DNA from 4 places in the Mesobacillus boroniphilus genome. Region 2 is predicted to be linked to each of the others. Evidence: predicted binding sites of a transcription regulator. Region 2 holds the regulator's gene; each other region holds the start of a gene.
What was found. The regulator Rex, encoded in region 2, represses fermentation and respiration genes when NADH is low (regulators of the CRP and FNR family bind a similar motif). The targets are predictions, from matches to a motif close to TTGTGAAATATTTCACAA.

Region 1 (4,217 bases), on a different contig from region 2:
TGGTCAAAGTCGATATTTGTAAGGTGGATAAAGACTTTATCTCCTTTTTTGACTTCGATTTGGTCGGGTCTTTCAGCTTTTGCGTCAAAAATGAATTTTGAGCGCATGGCAATTCCGTAGACATGGACTTCGTTGCCTTTACGTTCGATGCGTGTTTCTTCCTGGTTATAGACGGCATCCGGATTTTTTTCATCCTTAGGATAAACAGTGATTGTTTTGATTTTATCTGCCTTGATCATTTGTGCGTAGTGCGGTTCAGGGTTGACCGGGGCAGACTGGATGACTTCCATCTTGTCACCGCGCAGGTCGATTAGCTGCATGGATTCAGGATGGGAAGGTCCTACAGATAGATAGCTGTCTTTCGCAATTTTATTTAATGCGATAAGGTATTTTCCGTCCGGTGCGACTGTATCTCCTTCAGCTGCAACAGAATGTCCAGGAGAGTACTGTACAGGAACCCGGTCCAAAGTTTCGCCTGTCTTCGGATCCCATTTTACGATTTCAGATGAGATGAACATGGTTGTGTAAGCCATACCTTGATCATCAAATTGAGTATGAAGCGGTCCAAGTGCGTTTTCAGGGTTTACTTCTTTTTCCATAACCGATTCATACTTAAGAATTGGAATCCCATTTCGCTCGCCAGCGAATTCTTTGTTTTCAATCGCTTTGAACGCTTTTTCAAAAGAGAATACAGTCATTGATGGTGCCAATTTACCAGAAGCAATAAAGTGCTTTCCATCTGGAGTGACATCGACACCGTGCGGCGATTTGGCTACAGGTACCAGGTACATGCCGCCTTTATGCTTTTCAGGGAAGATCATCTTCTGGCCAGTTACTTCGTCATACTTTCCGTCCTTGACCATTTGCTCAAGCTCTTTCCAGTTGAATAGGACGATAAAGTCGCGGTCTGCCTGGGAAGCGTTTATTTCCAGGTTCGTCGTTGCTTCTTCTGTGTTATAGGTAGTCATGACTGCCCAATCTGCAGAAACCTTTTTCCCTGCATCAGATAAATCATAAGACCATGGCGGAAGAGCGACCTGGTAGGCAATGTTCAATTTTTCCTTTTTCTCGTCAAAAGTAACTGCTGACATGACACCGCGGTACTTTTCGCTATAGTCGTCAAGCGGTGCATACTCTCTTCCAATCGGCACTGCGAAACGTGTTGGCAGGAACATATATTCAGTGTTTTCCGTAACGAATGCTGCACAGTGAGGACCGCTTGTATTTGGAACGTCAATGATATCCTTAACAGTAAACGTTTCAAGGTTCATGACTGCCGCACGGCTGTTGCCGACATCGGTCGCAAACATGTATTTACCGTCATAATCACCATTCGTCTCTGAAAATGCCGGGTGGTGGAGATCGCCCCAGGTAAAGCCGCCCATCATTTCTTTTGAGTGTTTATCAAAGCCGTAACCAGTTGCTGAGTCTGGGCTGAATACCGGTACGGTTCTGATATGCCTCATGGATGGGACACCATAAATGAACATTTGTCCTGAGTGTCCGCCCGAAGCGAATAAGTAGTACTCATCCTTTTCACCAAAAGGTACATATACTTTTTCCGCATTTGTTTTGTTTTTGCTGCTTTCCGCTATTGCTTCATTTCGGTCTCCAGGAGACAAATCAGCAAAGAAAACCGTTGCAGCAAGGAGCCCGGTAGCAAGTCCCGAGGCAATTGGAATCCATTTTTTCATCAACCTTGCACCACCCTTGTTTATTTTTTTGAGGCTTCCTCAAGAAGTTTTACTACTTCTGAAATTTCTTGTTCAGAAAGTGGATTGCCGCCAATTACACCTGACATGACTGCTGAGGTAGGCTCTTTTAAGAACTGATCGATTGACTTGCCATGCTTACCTTCAACATTTTCGAATGCCTTTGATAAATCTGGGCCAGTTGCACCGCCAGTGAGATTTAATGAAGATACAGAATGGCAGCTAAGGCAGCCCTTGGATGTTAAAATGTTTTCATCTGCGGAAACTGTTTCAGCAGCAGGCTGGTCATCCTTCTCCTCTTGTTTGTTGTCACTCTGCGGTTTAGAAGTTTCTGCTTCTTTGGAAGCGTTTTCGGTAGATTCGTCATTGCTTCCGCCGACAACATCGAATGCAATGTAACCGAGTCCAAGACCAATCAGAGCGCTAATGATAAAACTGATTAAAGCTTTTTGCATGGACTTCATTACCCCCTTTATTGAATGAATTTCACTAACATCGTACCTTGGGATAAGGAGTGAAATGTGTGATGCAGTTCACATTACAAGAGGGTAATTGTGAAAGGTATATGAACAGGATGTGTCCATTTTATGAAGTAACCTAAATCAAAGGGTCCATTACGGATGTATGAAGAGCTTGAAAATCAAAGAGAGGGGTATTAAAAAACTAGGTTGAAAAAAGGTTTTTTAATTGTTTTGCGGAATTTATTTCATAATGTATTACTAATCAAATAAACAAAAAGGCAGGAAGTGATCGTTTGTGTTAAAAAAGAAAAAGTGGTGGATTATGACCATAGCTCCACTACTATTGGTTGGCGGCCTTTTTATCTATGATGCAAATTTAGAAGTTTACACAACTAAAGCTGCGGGAACCTTGGTTTATAAAAATAAAGAATATTACACTGGCTATGAAACCTATAAGAAATTTTATTTAAATGGTGAAAGAAACTTTGAGATCGACAAGCTGATTGGTAAAACAGATAATAGTAAGTTTTTTGGATTCAAAGAGTCTGTTTGGAGTATCAAGGGTGAATCGGAAAAAGAAGTTGTTTTTGTGAAAGGTTTGATGATTGAAGGGGTATACGAAAGAAGATAAAAAATCCACCTCAAAAAGGTGGATTGATCAGGAAAATTTATATGTCCAGAAGCGTTCATTGTTGATCCATGCCATCGTTTTTGGATCCTTTTCCTTCAGTTTATCAGCCATTTCTTCAAGCATCAGCTCAGTTTGTGAGCGGTGTGCACGGATTGCATCAAGCTTGATGTCTGCGACAGCACTTATATCATGGACGATATCCGGATTGCCAAGCTCTTCGACACAGTTACGTGAGAACGCTACGCAATGGAGTTTTGGCCTGTCTGCTTCAGGGATTTTTTCAACGGCGCGCACCACTGCCGCACCTGTGGCCTCATGGTCCGGGTGGACGGAGTAGCCAGGGTAGAAGGTGATGACGAGCGAAGGATTCAATTCGGTAATCAAAGATGACATGAGATTGGACAACATATTTTCATCCTCGAACTCAACCGTCTTGTCACGGAACCCGAGCATGCGCAAATCATTAATGCCCATCGCACGCGCTGCGTCCTTCAATTCCTTTTTACGTATAGCGGGAAGGGTTTCCCGGTTCGCGAACGGCGGATTCCCCATATTCCGTCCCATCTGTCCGAGTGTCAAACAGGCATATGTGACAGGAGTTCCCATGTTTATATGGGATGCGATTGTTCCGGAAACACCGAATGCCTCATCATCAGGATGAGGGAACACGACAAGTACATGCCTTTCTTTTTCCATTTCGTAAAATCTCTCCTTTCAGCCAGTCCTTAAGTAACTTATTCAAATGGTGTTTCGCTTATTTCAAGGGCGACGGCAAGCTTTCCGTTAAAATCATGGCCGGCAAGCAGCAGCCTTCCTTTATCGTCAATTTCGAAGTGGGTGATTCCTTCAGCATAAACCCAGCCAAAAGGTATCTTCAAACCTGTCCGAAATGGACCTTCACCAGTGATCTTCGCGCGTTCATAGGTTACCTTCGCATTGCGGATGTACGCGCCTGATGAGAAGAATGACTCGTTGTTATGGGATGCGTATGCTCCATTTGTTGTTTCTAAATGAATATAGACTTCTTTGTCTTTAAAACGGTCCAGGGCTTCCTGGACTTCTGATAAAATCACCGGATCCATCTATTTTCCTCCTTCCCGGGCTTTGAAGTTTTTCGGTTTATAATAGCTGAATGAACAGCTTTCTATGAGAAATGTCCAGCTCCAGCGCTTGTCGGGCTGATCAAGGCGCTTGCGCTTTTCTTATAAAAATCGATTATATCTATATTACTAAAAAAACCTTCCAAAAGCGAAATGTATGCCTTGAAAAAGTACTGGCTGAGCACTTGCACATACACAATTAAAAGGGGATATACACAAACAGTGGCATCGAAGTTGATTTTACATAATGTGTTTAATCAGGAAGTGAAATGGAAATAGTGGAGGAAAAGGAGGGAGCCTGTGAATCACACAA
Region 2 (4,217 bases):
TAGAGTGCTAACACAATTTATATAATAATGAATCTCCATTTTTTTTGCAAGCGTGAAGCCTAACTTTTTTTATAAAATTTAGCATTAAATTCAACCTCATTCCCTTCGACAGCAAGTACCATATTTCGCGTTTTCTGAAGGAAGCCTGGCTAAAAAAGAGCACCTTAAAGAGTATGCCAGTTCCAAGGAATCTTAACCAAAACATTCACGAAGCGCCCTGATATTTGAACTTTCTCGATGATTACTAGTAAAATGGATAGATAGCATTCTTATAATAGCTTTCACGGCATACACATAGACGATCCGAATAGAAGGAGATTATCATATTGAAAAAAGAATACTGGTACGTCATTATCGCTTATATTGTCATGCAGCTTTCAAGCCTGATTGGCATCCCGATTATTGCATTTATCGGAGCCGCAATGGGGAAAAGTCTTGAGGAAATGGAGACCATCTCGATTCCCTACTGGCTCGTGATCAGCTTTTCGCTAACACTTGTAATCGTGCTTCTGCTCCTAAGGAAGGAACGCAGGACAGATGCAGACTTACGTGGTGCTTCATCACCGGCAAGCTCAGCTGCCTGGGCTTTCGCAGGTGTATTCCTTGCTCTGTTCGCCCAATCAATCGCGGCAAGCATCGAAAACATGCTTGGCATTGAAATGGGCTCGGAAAATACACAGGAAATCATTAAGTTGATTGAAAGATTCCCGGTTGTCATCCTGGTCAGCTCGATAATCGGACCAATCTTAGAAGAGATCGTCTTCCGGAAAATCATTTTCGGCAGTCTGCATAAGAAAATGAATTTCTTTTTCGCCGCTCTGATCAGCTCTGTCATTTTTGCACTCGCGCATATGGAGCCGGAGCATGTGATTCTTTACTCAGCAATGGGCTTCACCTTTGCTTTCCTTTATGTGAAAACAAAGCGTATCATCGTGCCAATCATTGCCCATGTTACAATGAATACAATGGTTGTCCTGCTTCAATCCGTATTTAGGGAAGACATTGAGAGAATGATAAAAGAAGCAGAGAAAATTCAAAGCTTTATTGGGGGATTTTAAGTTATGAAGCAATCGCCTTTATTTTCAGGCATTGTCTACATCTTGTTAGGCAGCTTATTCACCTATTTCGCCATCCAGAATGTAAACGAGACAGGCTGGGGATTCTTCAGCTATTTGCTTGTGGCCCTCGCTACGTTCGACTTCGGGTCCGGCATCAGAATGATTATGTTCCATTTTAAACTGAAAAATATACAGAAAAAATAGCTCCTTCAGATGAAGGAGCTATTTTTTATTCTACTGTTTCAGTTGTTTCAGTATCTGTCGGATAATGCTTTAAAAAGTAAATCAATGACTGCAGCTCCACCGCCAAATCAATGTGGTGGATCCTTATGGACGGCGGCACATTCAGCCTCGCCGGGGTGAAGTTGAGGATTCCCTTGATATTAGCCTGTACCAATCGGTCTGTTATCGGCTGCGCCACAGCTGATGGAACCGTCAGGATTGCCACCTGAATACCTTCCTCGACGACAACCTTGTCAAGGTCGTCCATGTGATACACTGCTACGTCTCCAATCTTCGTGCCAACCTTGTCCGGTGCCACATCAAACGCAATCTCGATTTTCGTGTTATTGTTCTTGGAAAAATTATAATTTAAAAACGCTGTTCCGAGATTACCGACACCAATTAAGGCAACCTTCGTCAGTTCATCCTGATCGAGTGTCTTACGGAAAAAGGTAAGCAGGTAATTAACATTATATCCGTATCCCTTTTTACCTAAAGCTCCAAAGTAGGAAAAATCCCTTCGGATTGTCGCAGAATCCACTTTTACCGCTTCACTTAACTCTGCGGATGATACCCTTTGCTTCCCTGAAGAATGCAAGTTCAATAAGAACCGGTAATATAGTGGCAAACGTTTTGCGGTTGCCTGCGGAATCTTCATAGCATCATTCGTCATTCTCCATCCTCCACCCTGTCCGTTTTTCTATCTCAACTTCTCTTCTCTCTTAAAATCGCCGTTCTTTCCGCCGGTTTTTTCGACAAGATACGTCTTGCCGATCACCATGCCTTTATCAACGGCCTTGCACATATCATAAACAGTCAGCGCACATGCTGAAGCTGCTGTTAACGCTTCCATTTCTACACCCGTATTTCCTTTTGTTTTTACAGCTGCTGCGATATTTAAAACATAGTCACTACCATTTTGCTCCCAATCGAATGAAAGGTCAATGCCTGTCAATGGAATCGGGTGGCACATCGGGATTATTTCAGAGGTTTTTTTCGCCGCCATGATGCCTGCTACCTGCGCGACAGCAAGTACATCCCCTTTTTTCATTTTATTTTCAGTGATTCTCATATATATATCTTCGTTTACGGTTATGCTGGAATGGGCGACTGCCGTACGGACCGTCTCCGGCTTTTCACTTACATCGACCATCTTCGCTCTTCCCTCTTCGTTAAAATGCGTAAATTCTGCCATGTTAAAGCTCCTTTCTACCAAATGATACACTATTTTGTCAAACTTGTGTGTGAACTTTGTTTCAGTGTTCACAATACATAGGGAATTTTTTACACCTTACCACCTATAGCAGTTCGCACATATTGCCGTGCCTATATTATTGGGTTACACTATCTCTAAGGCAATAGAGGTGAAAAATAATGATATTATTACAAGTTAATCAGCTTTCAAAATATTTTGCTGCTGATCTTATTTTATCGAATATAAAGTTTGAAATACAGACAAATGACCGTGTAGCGCTCGTCGGCCGAAACGGGGCAGGCAAATCGACACTGCTAAAAATCATCGCCGGCTACGAATCGCACGATGGCGGCGAAATCATCCGCCCAAAAGGTACGACAATTGGATACCTTGCCCAAAATACCGGTCTGGAATCCGAGAAAAGCATCTGGGATGAAATGCTAGCTGTTTTTGACCATCTGCACAGCATGGAAAAAGATTTGCGCCGTCTCGAGGAAAAAATGTCGGATTCTGACACCCTGTCAAACGCGACAGAATACGAAAGAGTATTGAAGGAATACGACCTTTTGCAAGTCCAGTTCAAGGAAAAAGGCGGCTACCAGTATGAAGCCGATATCCGTTCCGTCCTACACGGCCTGAACTTCCATTCTTTTGATTATTCCACAAAAATATCCACTTTAAGCGGAGGACAGAAAACTAGACTCGCATTGGCGAAGCTATTATTGACCCGCCCGGATATTTTGATTTTGGATGAACCGACGAACCACCTTGATATTGACACGCTATCCTGGCTTGAACAGTATTTGCAGGGCTATAACGGAGCCATACTGATCGTTTCACACGACCGCTACTTCCTGGATAAGGTCGTGAACCAGGTATATGAAATCTCCCGCCACCTGCTGACGAAGTTCCCAGGCAATTACAGCTCATATTTGGAGCATAAAGCCGCGAATTACGAACGTGATCTGAAACTGTATGAGAAGCAGCAGGATGAGATTGCCAAGCTCCAGGATTTTATCCAGCGTAACCTGGCCAGGGCATCAACAACTAAGCGTGCCCAGAGCCGTCGGAAACAGCTTGAAAAAATAGACCGGTTGGACAGGCCGATGGGTGATGAAAAATCTGCATCGTTCAGCTTCCAAATTGAACGCCAGAGCGGGAATGATGTCCTGAAGGTAGATGCGCTTGCTGTCGGCTATCAAAACGAAGTGGTCTCTAAGAATATCACGTTTAACCTTTCGCGCGGTGACAGCACTGCACTGGTTGGACCAAATGGTGTCGGAAAATCAACTTTATTAAAAACTATCGTTGAAAAACTGCCCTCGATAACCGGCAATATTCAATACGGTTCTAATGTTTCGATCGGCTACTATGATCAAGAACAGGCAGAACTCAGCTCGAATAAAAAGGTTTTGAATGAACTTTGGGATGAATACCCCCTTAAATCGGAAAAAGAAATCCGCACCGTACTGGGGAATTTTCTTTTCTCAGGTGACGATGTCTTAAAGATTGTCTCCACCCTGAGCGGTGGCGAAAAAGCTCGTCTGGCACTTGCCAAGCTTATGTTGCAAAACTCGAACTTCTTAATCTTGGACGAGCCTACTAACCATCTAGACTTGGACAGCAAGGAAGTTCTTGAGAATGCACTCATCGACTATCCTGGCACAATCCTGTTTGTCTCACATGACCGTTATTTTATCAACAGGATCGCAACAAAGGTCCTCGAGCTCGATCGCAGTGGC
Region 3 (4,217 bases), on a different contig from region 2:
TTGACAACCCTTCCAAACCCGGTTGGAAATCGTTTGGTTGCTTCTTTTTCTGAAATGGCACTGCCGATGAAAACAAAAAATTGATTCAATGCATCTGCAACCGAATGAAGTGTCGTCGCAAGCATCGTACCACTTCCGCTGATTACAGCAGCAACCCCTTTGATTATAGCAAGGAATGTATTCCCAAGCGCCGCAATTCCGGAAGACTTATTTCCTCTTTTCAAAAACTCTATCATTGATGACATTCCTCCATCCGATTTGCTATTTTATTTCTCAATACCTGTTTATTGTCCTTTTACATTTTTCACATTTAGGTATTCTTTAAACATCTATTTAGATTAGCATGTAGTAATTAGAGTAAGGATTGCTAAAAGAGCCCATCAGGAATTATGTCCTGATGGGCTCTTCTCCAAAATTTACGTCCTGCTCTTAGATGTTTCTCCAACCCTTTTATTATAGGAATTCCATTTCTGTTTCACATTTATTAAGATATCTTCTACCAATAGCTCGATTCCGATTGCCGTCAGCGAAAATACATTAGCATAATGCTTTTTCACTTCCCATTTCAGTTCATGCTTTCCGCAAATACTGTACTTATTGACCTCTTCCATCTCCTTGCTAAGCATGGTCAATTGCTGGTTCTTTTCCTGTTCGGGAAGAGCAATGATTTCATCGATTTTTTCTATATATTCAAGCGACCTGGTGATTTTCTCATTCACTTCATCATGAGTCTTCTTGTCGACAAGATCGTATTTGAGCTTAAAAGCATTCAGGCTCCTGGCAGATTCATAGGTAGATTTGACAATTTCATCCCTGTTCATATAATCTGTTTCAAAGCTAAGCATGTACTTCCATGATGGCTGGGTGATTGCCTTTCTATGGTCCTCGATTGTATGGCAGAACTTCTTATAGCCATATTTTTCAGGATTTTCAAAAGCCGGGCTTGCTGGGTCCAGGAATGGTGCAAGCGGAGCAACAAAGTATGATAGTCGCTTATCCCCTCCACAGGCATTGTGAATTTCCTCGCAAAAATCGACGTTATCAAGTGCGCTTTGATAATCCTGATGCGGGATGCCAACCATGAAAAAGATGTCAATCTTCTTGCAGCTATGCCTTAAGGCAGCACTCAGCGTTTCAATCACTTTTGCATTCGTGCAATTGAATTTGCCATTGTAACGGCGAATTTTTTCATCATGGGTTTCCAGGGTCAATTCAATGCTGTACTTCGGTACAACCTTCTCAATTTTTTCAAAAAACTCCTCATTCGCATATTGGAACAGTTCAAAAACGAGCTCATTCTTAAGGTTAATCTTGCTTAGCCTCTCAAAGAATTCATCGACATAATCCTTTCCTGCCTGGCGGATATCATGGAGAATGAAAATTGGTGCCCTGCTGAAGCGCTGGATGAAGAGAATGTCCTCCACGAGTTTCGCAGGCGAGCGTTTAGCCAGGACCTTCCGGTTGCAGTTATCCTTGTAGGACTGCTTAGACCCGCCGCATATCAAACATCCCTGGGTACAGCCCTTTGCCGTGAGGATTGCTGTATTGGGATATTGAAGCCAGCCGTTATATGGCAGTGGATCCAGGAAGTTTTTATACTTGAAGACCGACTTGATTGTATATCGGTAGCCAGGGATATCAAATTCATCAAGGCTGTCAGGAACATGGCTTAATGGATTGTAAACAGGAGTAATTCCATCCTTCCAGGTCAAGTTAGGGATTCCGCCAAGCTGGTGAGTTCCGTTTTTTATATTATTAATTAAAAGAAGCATCAATTTTTCAGTAGAATCGCCCCTCATGACAAAATCAATGAATGGATACTCTATCAATTCTTTATGGTAATAGGTTGCAGACAAACCGCCAAAAACCATAGGAGTTTCAGGGTGTAGATTTTTCACAATTTTCGCTAGTTCAATACTTCCATGAGCGTGCGGCAGCCAGTGAAGGTCAATTCCAAAAGCCCGTGTTTTAATCCTTTTCAATTTCTTTTCTACATCAAAGTTTGCATCCATCAGCATACGGTTCGCGATGTTGATGATTTTCACCCGCAAGCCCTGGCGTTCCAGATATTCAGCAATACTCGTCAGCCCGATTGGATACATTTCAAATACCGGAGAGGACGGAACAACGTCACTTATCGGACCGGCCAGCAGCGCATTTTTCCGGAAATCGTAAACACTTGGCGCATGGAGCAGGACTAAATCGTATCTCAAAGTACTCACCTCAAAGATAAATATACTCTATTAAACTGCCTATTTCAGTCAATGTATGATTACACCTTAATCATACCTCCTGCACACTTCGTCCCAGTCCCGTAAAGGTAAATATTTTGTGAACAACTGAACAAATATAATTTTTGAATCTCCCAGAACCTGATATATAAAGGGATTGCGAGTTTATGAAAGTTTTGTGGATACCTTTTTTTCTACAGACTTTAAGATATAAAAAAAGAGACTGCGCTCTATCGCAATCTCCTAAAAAACTATTTTTCCTGCTGGACCATTAGGATTTCTTCCTCAACTCTGCCCAATTTTAGCAAATGAGAATCAAGGCGTTTGTGGATCGTGCTCAATTCCGTATTGTTTTTCATTTCTGCCTTGGTCAGTAATTCTTTTAACATATTTTCGATTTTCGCGCTTTGCATTTCTTCCATTCTTTCAAGTGCATCTTTAATATCTGTTATATCGATTTGATTTGAGGTTACGCGATGTTCTATGCTATCGACTTTCTCAAGACGGCCGAGTCTTTTTTCGATGTTTTCAGTCCTTTTATTTAATGAGTCAATTGAACTCTCGATACCTTTTAAGAGATTTATGATTTCAGATAACCCTTCCACTTCACATGGCTCCCCGTTATTTGGCTTAAGGTAATTTTATCATCATTAAACACATCGATATGTTACAAAACTGGTAACAAAGAGGACTTTTGTTTTCATTTCCGCCATATTTCATCGTTACTTCATCTCTAAGTCCATTAACGCTTTTTCAGCGCTTCTTCTGGACATATTTATGGAATTCCAGTTTTCTTCTGAATACATCAAATCTTGCTTCCTTTGCAGCAACAAGTCCGAAAGACCCGGGTGACCTGGATTAATCTTATAAAGCTCCACCAATCCCTCGACTCCTTCATAAGACAGCGAATTCAGATAGTAAATATCTATTTTTCCCGTTTCTAAGTAACGCTCCAAATTACGCTCGACGACAAATCGGTCAAGCTGGATCGTGTTGACCAAAGTATAAAAGATGATAGCCGATATGATGTAAAAACGTACAAGCGAGAGCCGCTCCATCCATATCCTCATGAAGGAATAGCATAATATCACAAGCAGGAAGATCATGAAAGAATGGGCCAACACCCTGGCAAAGGTAAATCCATATGCCTCTTCATACATGAACAACCGAATAAAAGCTGAATACAGCATGACTCCGCTGAAGATAACGAGTAGTGAAAGCAGGCCGCGAAGAGCCCTCGTTAATATTTTAGAGCCTTTTTCAACAAACGAAACAAATGTGGAAATGATCAACAAATTCAACATAGTGACAAAAAGCAGTTCAAAGAATCCTCTGCGAGCAAATTCTGCATACGTAAAACCATCTGTCAATGTTTCACTGAAAAAATATTGGAATTGTACAATTACGAATAAAAGGTAAACGATATTCAATAAAGTTAGCACTGTCAGGCTGACCACACTATCCCATGCCATCTTTTCTTTTTGTGCAGGCTGTTCAACAGGTAGTGGCTGCTTAGCCCTTAACACCTGCAATACACCAAAGATCGCCAATGTGTAAATGGTGATCGCGATTGTACGCAAGATCTCCTCCTCTATCTTCAATCCCAATAACCACCTTGGGATTGTACCCAGCATGTTTCCGAACTGCTGATCAGCAGAGACCAGTAAATTGACGATGACAAACAATAGTGGTAATGAAATAGCCACCCCAATCAACACTTTTCGAATCGTAGCACTCTTTTTTTCTTCAAGTCCTCTGATAGCCAATTTAGGTCCATACATTATGAACCTGAACACATAGGCAATCGCTGCTCCTACTGATAAAAAGAGTTTTTGGACGTACGGCCATCTATGCCATTGGTTTTCCGTCGGGTAGGTGACAAGCACAAGTTGGATGAGGACCATCAGGGGGATCACCAGGATGTTTAGCAAATATAATATCGTATTCGAATACATGAAAAAGCTGGTTGCGAGCAGCCATATAGAA
Region 4 (4,217 bases), on a different contig from region 2:
AGGAGGATTCCATTCCGTTCCGAGAGTTGCGGGCAATGGTGTGCTTGTAGTAGGAGATGCTGCCCAGCTAGTCAATGCCATTCACCGTGAGGGCTCTAACATGGCGATGGCTTCGGGACAAATGGCTGCAGAAGCAATCGTTGAGGCCAAAAAAGATGGCGACTTCAGTGAGAGAAGCCTGAATCGCTATAAGGAAGCATTATTCGGAAGCTTCATCATTAAGGACCTTGAAAAATATAAGGATGCAGCACATACATTTGAGACCTATCCACAATACTTCAAGGAATACCTGCCAATGATGAACAAAGCAATGAGCAAGTTCTTTACAGTTGATGGAACACCGAAGAGGGAAAAGCAAAAGGAAATCATGCGCAGCGTAACGGCCGAAAAAGGAACCTTTAAGGTTATGCAAGACATCTATCGTGCCTGGAAGGCGGTGAAATAATGTCAACGACAAACATCGAGGAAAAACAATTTCTTTTAAGGTTTAAGTGTGACACGAAATCGCATCTGACAGTTTTGGACCATGACGTCTGCATGACTCAGTGCCCTGACAAACTCTGTACCGTATTTTGCCCGGCTGAAGTATACAAGTGGGAAGGAAAGAGAATGCAGGTAGGCTATGAAGGCTGTCATGAATGCGGCAGCTGCCGGATCGGCTGCCCTTACCAGAATATCAAATGGGAATATCCAAAAGGCGGACACGGAATCGTATTCAGGCTAGCTTAATAGTTAGAAGGTGGGACTGGCGGACATAAATTGTTCGTCGGTCTTTTTTCTGCTTTAAAGGGCCGAATAATTGAATCAAAGAGGATAAGGGTAAATGAAGCCTGATTAAATTGCTTCAAGTGCTGTGAAGAGGCAAAAGGGTCATTTAATTATTTTTATATCCTGTAATGGACTTGAATGAGGATGAAAGGGAAGGTACTTTTAGCAAGATATAAACAAATATTCTATATTCATCATATGTAAGTTAATTCACAAATGGGTTCAAAAAAGGGTGGAGCTATCAAGAGAGGGATAAATGAGGGGGATTAACTGATTTTTTCTTTCTGGCGCACTGCGTGAAGCTGGTCACTGCGGATCTCTTTTTCTATATTCCGCGCTGCCTCAACAGCTTCATCAAACCGGTCATACAGAGTGGATGCATATACTGGTTTGTCAGCATCATAGATTCCAGAAGAATCTGCCTTGTAAATAGTTACGTTCCAATGGTAAAATTCCCGGCCATCTTCCTGGTGCCCCTGAAGACCAATCAATAAATGGGTATGCAGAATGTCAGGCTGTATATCGAGGAAGGCTTTCTTGTCACTGAGTCCTGCTGGCACAAGTGACTTTTCGTAAAAATCTCGATACAAATTATTTTGCAATGTAAACTCACTCCTTTTACATTAAGCTATAAATTCATTATATGTAAGGTTTTAGAATATTTGAAGGCTAATTGTTAAAATTTTTAGAAATTTTAACAAAGTGTCATTTTTTCTTCACATTTTCTCAAATTAATTAAAATTGTGATGCCTATCACAACCAGGGATACGATCGCTTTTTATAATTAAATTATCAAAACATATAGGAGGCCGATTTAAGATGACAGGCTGTATGAGTGGTATTAACCAGGATTCAAGTTTTACATTAAGTGCAGGTCTTCAACAACTTAAAAATGAACATCCAGCTTTATTGGAGATGCTTTCGACCCTTTTGGATATTTCATTGAAAATTGAGGAAGGGGAGCAAATGGAGGAGAATTTCTCGAAGCTGAGAGAGAGGGTCATTGAGTTCTTGGCTGAGCTTGAGCCCCATTCTGAGCGAGAGGAAGGCGTATTGTTTGAGATGATGGCTTCCTATATTGGAAGGGAGATGGGGCCAATTGCAGTTATGGAATACGAACATGACCAGGCAAAACGATTCATTGGAACCTTCCTCCATAACACCAAAGATGGCACGACAGGTTTTACAAATGAGAAAATGATCGAAAATGCACAAATGATAAAAAATGCAAACTACACTTTGGTGAGCCACTTCGCTAAAGAAGAAAGCATTCTTTTCCCAATGGCAGAGAATATGTTCAGCGAGGAAGAAAAACAGGAGCTGGCAGCACGTATAAAACTAATTTAATAGTGACTAAAAAGGGTGAAGCCATCAAAGCTTCACCCTTCCTATATATAGATTAAGCTTCTGTGATGGTAACAAGCTTAATGTCTTTTGTATCGAATTTATAAAAAACATTATCTTCTCCAGTGAATTCGATCTGGCCCTCTTGATCTTTGGCATCCTGGATAGCTTCTGAAATGTCTTCTACCTCGATTGGTCGTGACACTTTAAAATCTTTTTCAAAAAAATAATTAATCTTATACTTAGACATGATGATCTCCCTTCTTTTTATCCTCACTATCTTTCTTTCCTTATGAGGAGGATGTCTAAACATAAAAATGTAAATGGAATATTTTTATTGTCTGACAAGCGCTTAATTGTTCCATTCAGCAAGTTTTTCATCTGTTGGAAGGAACATGGTCAGTATTCCGAGCAAGGGGAGGAATCCGACACTGATGATCATCATTGGCAATCCAATCAAGTCAGCAAGATATCCGAGTCCGACAGACCCAATGGCACCCATCCCGAATGCGAGGCCTACTGTCAGGCCAGCCATCGTACCGATTTTACCCGGAACAAGCTCCTGGGCATATACAACTGTAACTGAAAAACTCGACATCAGGATAAAGCCGCTTACCGTCAGCAGGAGAAATGCACCGGCTGCCGGAACAAATGGAATAATTGCTGACAAAGGCGCAGTCGCGATCATTGAAAGAAAAATGATATTTTTCTTTCCAAAACGATCAGCGAGCGGGCCGCCGAAGAAAGTTCCGAACGCGCCAGCGACGAGGAACGCAAACAAAAACATTTGAGCTTCTTTAATCGATAAGCCATATTTGTCGATTGCATAAAATGCGTAGAAATTCGTCATACCCGAAATATACCAGGACCGGGCAAAAATCAGGAATAAAATGAGAATAAGGGCGATTTTGATATTTTTCGATATTCCCTTGTTTACCTGTTTGCTAGCTTGCTTCGCTTTGGCCGCTATCTTGTCATAATCCAGTTTCTGGCTATACCAGGAAGCGATATATAGTAGCAATCCCACGGCAACAGCTGCGACAAGTGTGAACCAGACTGCCCCGAACTGTCCTAATGGTACGAGTATAAGGGCTGTGATCAACGGTGCAAGTGCCTGCCCTGAATTGCCTCCGACCTGGTAAATGGACTGTGCCAATCCCCTGCGTGGGCCGGCTGCCATATAGGCTACACGGGATCCTTCTGGATGGAAAACAGCTGAACCAAGACCGATGAATAAAACTGAAAGAATAACAAACCCAAAACTCGAAGCGAATGCGAGACCGAGAACACCGAACATTGTCGAGGTCAAACCTAGCGGCAGGGCATAAGGCATTGGTTTTTTGTCAGTTGCCATTCCAATTAAAGGCTGAAGAATGGAAGAAACGATATTTAAAGAAAAGGCGATCATCCCTAGTTGGGTGAATGAAAGACCCATCGATTTTTCAAGAATTGGGAACATGGCAGGAATGACGGATTGAATGGAATCATTCAATAAATGTACTAACCCGATGATGAAGAGTATTTTATACGCTGTATCGTTTTGATTCTGCGGTTTCGCTCTAACGGCGGCAGCTGATTGGTTCATGAATGTCTCCTTCTAAAATTATTTCGGTTTTCTACATATCATTTTACAAAAAAAGTCACGAGATAAAAATAGCTTTTCTAATGAAATATAAGGTCTGGTATAATTTAAGAAAATACAGACTATTTCGAAGGGGGAGACGAATCAGTATGGAAAAAGCTGTGGAGACATTGCTGACACAGGAATTGTTAGATGAATTCCTAGAGCGTTTCAGCTTAGAGAGGGAAGTTAAAAAACTTGGTGACTTTGAAAATTATGTTTTTGAAACTTCTAAAAATGGCCAGCCGTATATATTGCGGCTTACCCATAGTTCCCACCGAAACAAAGAAGAAATTTTATCAGAGTTGGACTGGATGAGGCATTTAAACAAAAAAGGTTTATCAGTACCTGAGGTCTTTTCATCCGAAAGCGGTCTTTTCGTGGAAGAAATTCCTGCATCTGATGAGAGTATGTTTTATGGATGCTTAACTGCAAAAGCGAACGGGACAGCCATCAGTGTCCGTTCTGAACTATTCAATAGAGA

Region 1: DYI25_RS13765 (cytochrome C) is a predicted target of Rex. The motif match lies at 2,234-2,251, and genes of this name have one in related genera.
Region 3: DYI25_RS00445 (TIGR04190 family B12-binding domain/radical SAM domain protein) is a predicted target of Rex. The motif match lies at 2,330-2,347, and genes of this name have one in related genera.
Region 4: DYI25_RS02140 (hemerythrin domain-containing protein) is a predicted target of Rex. The motif match lies at 1,510-1,527, and genes of this name have one in related genera.

Annotation. Positions count from the first base shown of each region.
Region 1 is NZ_QTKX01000002.1:142,661-146,877, forward strand. It holds gene nosZ (Sec-dependent nitrous-oxide reductase) at 1-1,694, opposite strand, end outside; gene DYI25_RS13765 (cytochrome C) at 1,715-2,167, opposite strand; gene DYI25_RS13770 (hypothetical protein) at 2,469-2,804, shown strand; gene bshB2 (bacillithiol biosynthesis deacetylase BshB2) at 2,832-3,500, opposite strand; gene DYI25_RS13780 (YojF family protein) at 3,539-3,886, opposite strand; gene DYI25_RS13785 (DUF2512 family protein) at 4,205-4,217, shown strand, end outside.
Region 2 is NZ_QTKX01000007.1:3,957-8,173, reverse strand. It holds gene DYI25_RS21970 (CPBP family intramembrane glutamic endopeptidase) at 327-1,058, shown strand; gene DYI25_RS21965 (YdiK family protein) at 1,062-1,262, shown strand; gene DYI25_RS21960 (redox-sensing transcriptional repressor Rex) at 1,288-1,953, opposite strand; gene moaC (cyclic pyranopterin monophosphate synthase MoaC) at 1,981-2,475, opposite strand; gene DYI25_RS21950 (ABC-F family ATP-binding cassette domain-containing protein) at 2,655-4,217, shown strand, end outside.
Region 3 is NZ_QTKX01000001.1:72,691-76,907, reverse strand. It holds gene DYI25_RS00450 (cation diffusion facilitator family transporter) at 1-245, opposite strand, end outside; gene DYI25_RS00445 (TIGR04190 family B12-binding domain/radical SAM domain protein) at 417-2,213, opposite strand; gene DYI25_RS00440 (hypothetical protein) at 2,483-2,836, opposite strand; gene DYI25_RS00435 (DUF4173 domain-containing protein) at 2,954-4,186, opposite strand; gene DYI25_RS00430 (hypothetical protein) at 4,152-4,217, shown strand, end outside.
Region 4 is NZ_QTKX01000001.1:437,817-442,033, forward strand. It holds gene DYI25_RS02125 (FAD-dependent oxidoreductase) at 1-445, shown strand, start outside; gene DYI25_RS02130 (ferredoxin family protein) at 445-729, shown strand; gene DYI25_RS02135 (hypothetical protein) at 1,035-1,370, opposite strand; gene DYI25_RS02140 (hemerythrin domain-containing protein) at 1,588-2,115, shown strand; gene DYI25_RS02145 (hypothetical protein) at 2,168-2,362, opposite strand; gene DYI25_RS02150 (MFS transporter) at 2,465-3,697, opposite strand; gene DYI25_RS02155 (phosphotransferase enzyme family protein) at 3,844-4,217, shown strand, end outside.